4 regions of the Mesorhizobium sp. M7A.F.Ca.US.002.01.1.1 genome follow, and region 1 is predicted to be linked to each of the others. Evidence: predicted binding sites of a transcription regulator. Region 1 holds the regulator's gene; each other region holds the start of a gene.
What was found. Region 1 encodes LexA, which represses DNA repair genes until DNA is damaged. Its sites were predicted from a motif close to TGTTCNNNNTGTGTTCNG; they were not measured.
Positions count from the first base shown of each region.

Region 2: uvrA (excinuclease ABC subunit UvrA) is a predicted target of LexA. The motif match lies at 1,304-1,321, and genes of this name have one in related genera.
Region 3: EN932_RS05130 (YifB family Mg chelatase-like AAA ATPase) is a predicted target of LexA. The motif match lies at 1,233-1,250, and genes of this name have one in related genera.
Region 4: dinB (DNA polymerase IV) is a predicted target of LexA. The motif match lies at 775-792, and genes of this name have one in related genera.

Region 1 is NZ_RZQE01000170.1:5,247-7,449, forward strand. It holds gene EN932_RS17735 (ComEC/Rec2 family competence protein) at 1-908, shown strand, start outside; gene lexA (transcriptional repressor LexA) at 902-1,642, opposite strand; gene kynU (kynureninase) at 2,053-2,203, opposite strand, start outside.
Region 2 is NZ_RZQE01000127.1:2,497-4,699, reverse strand. It holds gene uvrA (excinuclease ABC subunit UvrA) at 1-1,154, opposite strand, end outside; gene EN932_RS15070 (hypothetical protein) at 1,847-2,143, opposite strand.
Region 3 is NZ_RZQE01000024.1:25,239-27,441, forward strand. It holds gene gshB (glutathione synthase) at 216-1,157, shown strand; gene EN932_RS05130 (YifB family Mg chelatase-like AAA ATPase) at 1,332-2,203, shown strand, end outside.
Region 4 is NZ_RZQE01000273.1:2,979-5,181, forward strand. It holds gene EN932_RS23045 (dihydrofolate reductase family protein) at 1-180, opposite strand, end outside; gene EN932_RS23050 (helix-turn-helix domain-containing protein) at 284-700, shown strand; gene dinB (DNA polymerase IV) at 822-2,069, shown strand; gene EN932_RS23060 (cupin domain-containing protein) at 2,079-2,203, opposite strand, start outside.

The DNA of each region.
Region 1 (2,203 bases):
CGCTCAGCCTGTTCGCCAATCTCGCGGTTATGCCGATCGTCACCGTCGTCATGTTCCTGGCCGTCGCCAGCGCGCTGCTGATGCCTTTCGGATTGGATTGGCCAGCTCTCTACCTGATGGGCAAGGGCCTGACGATGATGATCGCCATATCGGGCTGGATCTCCGAGCGTTCGCCTGTCGATGGGGTCGGGCTGATTTCGCAACAGTCGATCCTGCTGGTGGCCATTGCCCTGGTCATCGCGACGATGGCGACGACATGGCTGCGGCTCGCGGCTCTGCCATTCGCGTTGGCAGGCTTGCTGACCGTCTCGGATACGCGCACGCCCGATGTGCTGATCTCGGAAGACGCCCGGCTGGTGGCGTTGCCGATCGGTGGCGGTGAGCTTGCCGTTAGCCGGCAACGGCCGAATGGATTCACCGTCGACAACTGGAAACGCGCGCTGACATCGGAAACCATCGTCGTTCCGGAAGTGTTCGACAACAGCGATGGGCAATTCGACGTCGCGGATGCCGTTGAGCTACCGCCGGGATCGCCGTTCTATTGCTCCTCAGGCGTTTGCGTGGCCAGGCACATGTCCGGTGCGATCATTGCCTATGTCGAGGACCGCAAGGACACCTGGAAAGCCTGCGGCTTCGCCGAGCTGATCGTCGTCAACGACGCCACCGCCTATGACGCCTGTCACAACCCGCTGGTTCTGGTCATCACCAAGCGGCAACTGGCTCGCAAAGGCAGTGCCGCGGTCTTCTTCGATCGCCAATCGGCGACCACGCCGGCGACGATCAGCTTCGCGGTGGACAGCCCATATCGGCCCTGGCACACGCAACGCAAATACTCTCGCGAGGCGAGGGGGCTGGCACCCTTCAAGAAACCCGAGAAGCCAGTGGTCAACCCACAGCCGTCTCAGTAGCGACGGATCAGGCCGACGAGCTTGCCTTGCACCTTGACCCTGTCCGGCCCGAAAATCCGTGTCTCATAGGCTGGATTGGCGGCTTCGAGGGCAATCGAGGCGCCCTTGCGGCGGAACCGCTTCAGCGTCGCTTCCTCTTCATCGACCAGCGCCACGATGATCTCGCCGGGGCTGGCCGTGTCGGCGTTACGGATGATAACGGTGTCGCCGTCGAAGATGCCGGCCTCGATCATCGAATCGCCCTTGACCTCCAGTGCATAGTGCGCGCCGCCCATGATCATGTCCGGCGGCACCGAAATCGAATGCGTCTGATGTTGGATGGCATCGATCGGCACGCCGGCGGCGATGCGACCCATGACCGGGATCGAAACGGCAGAGACCGCATCGTCGTCATTGCCGGGCGAAGGCATCCGCGAAGGCGCCGGCTTGATCTGCCGGCCAAGAGCACCACCCTGACCAAGACTGCCCTGGATGACGCTTGGCGAAAACTTCTTTGCCGCATTGAGGCCTGGCGCGATGGAGTCCGGCAGCCGCAGCACTTCCAGCGCGCGGGCCCGATTGGGCAGCCGGCGGATAAAGCCGCGCTCCTCAAGGGCCGTGATCAGCCGATGAATCCCGGATTTGGAGGCAAGGTCGAGCGCCTCCTTCATCTCGTCGAAGGATGGCGGAATGCCGCTCTCCTTCAGGCGTTCATGGATGAACATCAGCAGTTCATGTTGCTTGCGTGTCAGCATGGCGGCCCCCAGGTTCCCTGAAACCAGAATCGAAAAACAAACCCAGAACAAACACTATCTGTTCCAGTTGTGTTCTGCAACCGTTTAAAGTTTAATGAATTTGTTAAGGCTGCTGAAATTATTTGGCGCTTGCCAGCGGGTTACGATCGACGGGCGCCACCTTCGGCAATGCGCCTGCTCACATTGAAATTGTTATGGTTAATGACCTGTGGCTTATCCCCTACCAAAGCTTGGCATTATCTGTCGATCGACCTCGACAAGGAGCGATTGCAACCTTCGGGACGTTGGTTGGCCGTGAACGAAACGGAGCCAAAACGCCAACGTCAGTTGGGCATTTTGGCTGGAAATTCAGCTCTCCGTCATTTGCCAGGCAGTGAGGGCAGCGACGGCGGATCGCCGGGATCGGTGCGTCAGGTAACGGCTTCCTTGACGGCGAAACGCTGGTCCTTCCATGCACCCGTGCGCAGAATGTCTTCCAGAACCTCAACCGCCAGCCACACATCCTTGTAGCTGACATAGAGCGGCGTGAAGCCGAAACGGATGGTCGACGGTGCGCGGAAG
Region 2 (2,203 bases), on a different contig from region 1:
AGGCCGTCATCATACTGGAAGGTGATCTCGCGCTCGCCGGTGCCGCGCAGGACGGCTTCCTTGGCCTCTTCAGACAAATCCTTGAACTTGTCGCCGAGCTTGAAGCCATAGGCCTTGCCCAATGCCTCCAGCGTCTGCGCGTAATAGGGCGAGGTCGACTTCGCCCACGGGCTGACGGCGCCGTCGCGCAGCGAGATGTTTTCATCCGGCACGATCAGATTGCCGTCGATGGCGCGCTGGCTGCCGAGACCGTCGCAGGTCGGGCAGGCGCCGAACGGGTTGTTGAACGAGAACAGCCGCGGTTCGATTTCCGGAATGGTGAAGCCGGAGACCGGGCAAGCGAACTTTTCCGAGAACAGGATGCGCTCATGCGTCTCGTTCTTCGACTTGTTGACCGAATCCTCGCCGGTCTGGCTGGAATCGAGCGGCTTGTCGGCGAATTCGGCGACCGCCAGCCCATCGGCCAGCTTCAGCGCCGTTTCGATGGAATCGGCAAGCCGCGTCGCGAGGTCGCCGCGCACGACGATGCGGTCGACGACGACATCGAGGTCATGCTTGTACTTCTTGTCCAGCGCCGGCACGTCGGCGATCTCATAGAAGACGCCGTCGACCTTGACGCGCTGAAAGCCCTTCTTCTGCAGTTCCAGCAATTCCTTGCGGTACTCGCCTTTGCGGCCGCGCACCATCGGCGCCAGGATGAACAGGCGCGTGCCTTCCTCGATCGCCAGCACGCGGTCGACCATCTGCGAAACCGTCTGGCTCTCGATCGGCAGGCCGGTGGCCGGCGAATAGGGGATGCCGACGCGCGCAAAAAGCAGGCGCATATAGTCGTAGATCTCGGTGACGGTGCCGACCGTCGAACGCGGGTTCTTCGATGTGGTCTTCTGCTCGATGGAAATGGCAGGCGACAGGCCGTCGATCTGGTCGACGTCAGGCTTCTGCATCATTTCGAGGAATTGCCGCGCGTAGGCCGACAGGCTTTCGACGTAGCGCCGCTGGCCCTCGGCATAGATCGTGTCGAAGGCAAGCGATGACTTGCCGGACCCCGACAGGCCGGTCATGACAATCAGGCTGTCACGCGGCAGGTCGAGATCGACATTCTTCAGATTGTGTTCGCGCGCCCCGCGAATGGAAAGATATTTATGGTCGGCCATAGCCGGTCGCCGCCTCAGAATCTGGAATTTCCTGGAATGGCGGGTTTTCCCGGCCATCCCCTATGTAGGTAGTTTTGCCGCCACGTCGAGAGACGCCACAATTCCCGACAAAAGCGTTTAAGCGTCTTTCGCGTGAACGGGCAAGCGGAAAGAACAAAGGCCGAACACGCTCCTGACAAAGCTGTGCAAAAACTGACTTGTACGTAACCTCCCGGCGATCACGTTTTTCGGTAACCGGCTATTGATGGTTGACGCGGGCAACCCAGGAGCGCAGTCTCCGGAAGTCAACGAAGCCGGCCGTCTTTCGATGGCCTCGCCGCCCAAAGGCGGCCTGCGAGACGCCGCAGGCATTTGCGATTTGTGCTTCGAATTGACAACAATCGCAACGGACAGAGGAGCGGAGCTATGACGCCACCGGATCGTCCCCTAGGGTTCCAGTTGTCACTGGAGCCGCGGCAGGCATAAGTGCCAGGGTTTAGCGTCTGCGCCACCCGGCAAACCGTGACCTGCCATATCTCCTAAAAATCAGAGACTGCTAGTCGGATCGTCGGCCGAACGCCGCGGTGCATCCGAAATCAAACGCCGGCAGTACACTCCCGGCAAAGTTGGATTTGAGATCCAGAAGGCCCCGTCCGTTTGCCCAAGGCACGGCGGGGCCGTTTTATGTGGGGAACGCTCATTTCCGCGCGCACTCAGTGACGCGGCGGCCCGATCGAGCCGGCGCCGACATCGACGGTGATGCTGCCGGAAATCCTGACATCCGTATCGCCGATCTTGAATGTGCCGTTCTCGCCGGCCGGCAGCGCATCGTCCGGCTCGGGAGCCGGCTTGGCGATGCGGTAGTCGCCGGTCACGCCGGGCAGGGCGCTTTTTTGCGTCGACGGCGAACTGTCCTCTGCAAGAGCCGCGCCACTCACGAGACTGGCAAAAGCGAGCACCACGACGGCGATGACGGGGCGCAGTGGTCTGGAAGGATGAGTGTCGGTCATCCCAGGACTATAGTGGCGCGCCGCCCATGGAACCAGACCGGCATCGTCAAATCTTCGGCA
Region 3 (2,203 bases), on a different contig from region 1:
TGGGCAACCGCGACCTGTTTCGAAGGATCGATGTGAGGTGTGCATTCGGGCTCAAGGAACAACGAGGACGCGCAGCCTGGCTCCTGTCACGGAATGACCGGCAGGGCCGAGCTTGCGACTTGCTGATGCCAATCTTCAAAAGGTCGCGATTGGCAGACGGGCAGTGAGCCTGTACAGGCAGGACAGTCGTCCATCCGAGCCGCCGGAGACCCGCCATGAAGCTGAAAATCGCCGTCCAGATGGACCACATCTCCACCGTGTCGATCGCCGGCGACACCTCGTTCGCGCTGTCGCTGGAAGCGCAGCGGCGTGGCCATGAGCTGTTCCACTACACGCCGGGTCGGCTGTCGTTGCGCGACGGCAAGGTGTTTGCCCGCATTGAGGAGATGCAGGTGCGCGACGAGAAAGGCAGCCACTATTCGCTGGGCGAGAAGGTGCGCACCGATCTGTCGGAGATGGACGTCGTCCTGCTGCGCCAGGATCCGCCCTTCGACATGAACTACATCACCACCACGCACATCCTGGAGCGCATCCACCCGAAGACGCTCGTGGTCAACGACCCGGCCTGGGTGCGCAACAGCCCGGAAAAGATCTTCGTCACCGAATTTGCCGACCTGATGCCGGACACGCTGATCACCAAGGATCCACTCGAAGTTGCCGCCTTCCGCAAGGAGTTCGGCGACATCATCGTCAAGCCGCTCTACGGCAATGGCGGCGCCGGCATCTTCCATCTGCTGGAGGGCGACCGCAACCTGGCCTCGCTGCTGGAAATGTTCGGCCAGATGTTTCGCGAACCCTATATCGTGCAGCGCTATCTCAAGGACGTGCGCAAGGGCGACAAGCGCATCATCCTGATCGACGGCGAGCCGGTCGGCGCCATCAACCGGGTGCCCGCCGAACATGATTCCCGCTCCAATATGCATGTCGGCGGCCGCGCCGAAAAGACCGAGCTGACGGCGCGCGAACGCGAGATCTGCGCCCGCATCGGGCCGTCGCTGAAGGAGCGTGGCTTCATCCTGGTCGGCATCGACGTCATCGGTGACTACATGACCGAGATCAATGTCACCTCGCCGACCGGCGTGCGCGAGGTCAAACGCTTCGGCGGCGCCGACATCGCCAGCCTGTTCTGGGACGCGGTCGAGGACAAGCGCGGGTAAGCCGTTTTCATTTTGTCTTAACCATGTTCCGTTTTTGCAACCGCGCTCAATTCGGCTGCAACCCACGCGCTCACATGTTCCCGTAATGTTCTTGATTTGACCGAGGATTTGTGATTGTCTGCCCGTGGGGCCATTTCTTGGCCATCGCGTGGGTTGTGGCCTGGGGGCAAAGAAATGGTGGCGCGGGTTCGCACGGTCGCTTTCCAAGGCATCGAGGCCGTGCCGGTCGACGTGCAGGTGATGATCGCGCCCGGCAAGGTCAACATGCACATCGTCGGCCTGGGCGACAAGGCGGTGGCCGAAAGCCGCGAGCGGGTGCAGGCCGCACTGCATGCTTCAGGCCTGTCGATGCCGTCGAAGAAGGTCACGGTCAATCTGGCGCCGGCCGACCTGCCGAAGGAAGGCAGTCACTACGACCTGCCGATCGCGCTTGGCCTGATGGCTGCCCTTGGCGCCATTCCGGGCGACATGCTGGCCGGCTATGTCGTACTTGGAGAATTGTCGCTCGACGGCACGATTGCCGCGGTCGCCGGCGCCTTGCCGGCGGCGATCGCCGCCAATGCCGAGGGCAAAGGCCTGATCTGCCCGTTCGCCTGCGGACCTGAGGCGGCCTGGGCTGGAAAGGATTTCGACATTCTGGCACCGCGCAGCCTGATTGCCATCGCCAATCATTTTCGCGGCACGCAGGTGCTGTCGCGCCCCGAGGCCGGCATCCACGCCGCCGCGCCGGATTTGCCCGACCTCGCCGACATCAAGGGCCAGGAGACCGCCAAGCGGGCGCTGGAAGTGGCGGCCGCCGGCGGGCATAATCTTCTCATGATCGGCCCGCCGGGCTCGGGCAAATCGATGCTGGCGCAGCGGCTGCCGTCGATCCTGCCGCCGCTGGCGCCGAAGGAATTGCTCGAAGTCTCGATGATCGCGTCGGTGGCGGGAGAGCTCGGCGAAGGCAAATTGACCGACCGGCGGCCGTTCCGCGCGCCGCACCACTCTGCCTCGATGGCGGCAATGGTTGGCGGCGGCATCCGCGCGCGGCCGGGCGAGGTGTC
Region 4 (2,203 bases), on a different contig from region 1:
CGCCATCTTGCGGCTGAGCAGGATGGTATCGACGCCTGTGAAGACAGCGTTGAAGTCCTGCTTCAGCTCATCGTCCCAAGCGCTCTCGTCACCCCACTCCCAGAGCTGCCAGGAATGGTCCTCGGTGGCGCCGACAAAGCCGTCGACCGACATCTGCATCTGCAGGACCAGCTTTTTCACCGTCATTCTCCTCACGGCTATCGCAAAACAGTTTACATTTGGAACTGTTGACGCAAGGCCAAAACGATGTCAATAGTAAAGTGATTTAGAAATGGAACCATAGATGGCGACGCGCGAAAAATCCGACTGCCCGATCAACCTGTCGCTCGAACTCATCGGCGACCGCTGGACGCTGCTCATCATCCGCGACATGGTCTTCGCCGGGAAAAAGCACTTTCGCGAATTCCTGCAATCCGACGAAGGCATCTCCTCGCGCACGCTGGCCGAGCGACTGCAAACGCTTCAGGACGAAGGCATCCTCACCAGAAGCGACGACCCGACGCATGGCTTGAGAACGGTCTACCGGCTGACCGAAGCAGGCATCGACCTATTGCCGGTGCTGGCGACGCTCGGCGCCTGGGGCAGCAGGCACCGCAAGGCCGACGAGAGATTGGCCAGGATTACCGACCAGTTGGCGGCAGGCGGCGAAGCAGCGCTGGAAAAGATGAAAGCGGCGCTGCGAACGGAGCATAGTGTCTAGGCGGTTGCGTTCAAGCCGAACCGGCATGGCTGTTGCCGCACCCAATCGCTCTTCGCTTGACAACCATCCATCTTTGTTCTTTATTTGTTCTATTCTATCAGCAACTGCGGATGTGCGGTCGATGGAAACGACAGCCACCATCCTGCATGCCGATCTCGACGCTTTCTACGCCTCTGTCGAGCAGTTGCTCGATCCGTCGCTGCGCGGCAAGCCGATCGCGGTGGGCGGCGGCGTCGTGCTCGCCGCTTCCTATGAGGCGCGCGCCTTCGGCGTGCGTGGCGGCATGCCGGGGCGCAGGGCGCGCGAACTCTGCCCGCATTTGATCTTCGTCGGCGGCAATTTCAGCCATTACCAGCGGCTGGGCGATGCGGCGATCAAGGTGCTCGACGATTTTACGCCTGTAGTCGAGCGCATTTCCATCGACGAGGCGTTTGCCGACGTCGCCGGCTGCACGCATCTGTTCGGCTCGCCGCAGGAGATCGCGACAACCATCCGCCGCCGCGTGCGGGCCGAACTCGGCCTGCCGATCTCGATCGGCGTGGCGCGCACCAAGCATCTGGCCAAGATCGCCTCGCAGGTCGCCAAACCCGACGGGCTGGTGGTCGTCGAACCCGGCACGGAACTCGCCTTCCTGCATGATCTGCCGGTCGGACTGATGTGGGGCGTCGGCCCGGCGACCAGGGCGCGGCTGGCCGAGATCGGCGTCGAGACCATCGGTCAACTGGCCAGGACGCATCGCGGCGCGCTGACGCGCCTGCTCGGTCCCGCCGCCGGCGAAAAGCTCGCCGCCCTGTCCTGGAACCGCGACCCGCGAAAGCTGGAGACGAAGCGCCGCGCGCATTCGGCCGGCGCCCAATCGGCGCTTGGCCAGAAGCCGGCTGTGGCACGGGTCATCGTGCCGACACTGCTGCATCTGGCCGACCGCGTCGCCAGTCGGCTGCGCGCCAAGGCAAGGCCCGGCCGCACGGTGACGGTACGCGTGCGCTTTGCCGATCTCAGAGCCGTCACCCGCTCGATCACGCTTGACCAGCCGATCTCGGCGACCGCGATGCTGGCCGAGATCGCCGGCGATCTGGTGCGCGGCCTGCTTGCCGACAATCCACAGGAGAAAACGATCTCGCTGCTGGCGATCTCGGTCTCGCATCTTGAGGAAAGCTTCGAGTTACAGCTCGACCTGCCGCTTGGCCTCGCCGACGAGAGGCGCCGGCCCGGCACGAAGAAGGGCCTAGCACGCTTCGACGCCGACCGCGCCATCGACAAGATCCGCGAGCGTTTCGGCAAACAGGCCGTCGGCTACGGCACGGTGGCGCTGGAGGCGGCGCGCTCGGTTCCCGACGAATTCAGGGAGTTGGCGGAGAAGGAGCTGTGAAGCCGGGGGCTACTCCATCTCTTCGCCGTCCCAGTACCGCCTCACCGCTCCCATGTCGAAAATGCCGTCGCGCCGGCGCAAGGCGTCGACCGCCATCTTGTTGGAATCTGGATAGACGCAGACCTCGTTGGGAT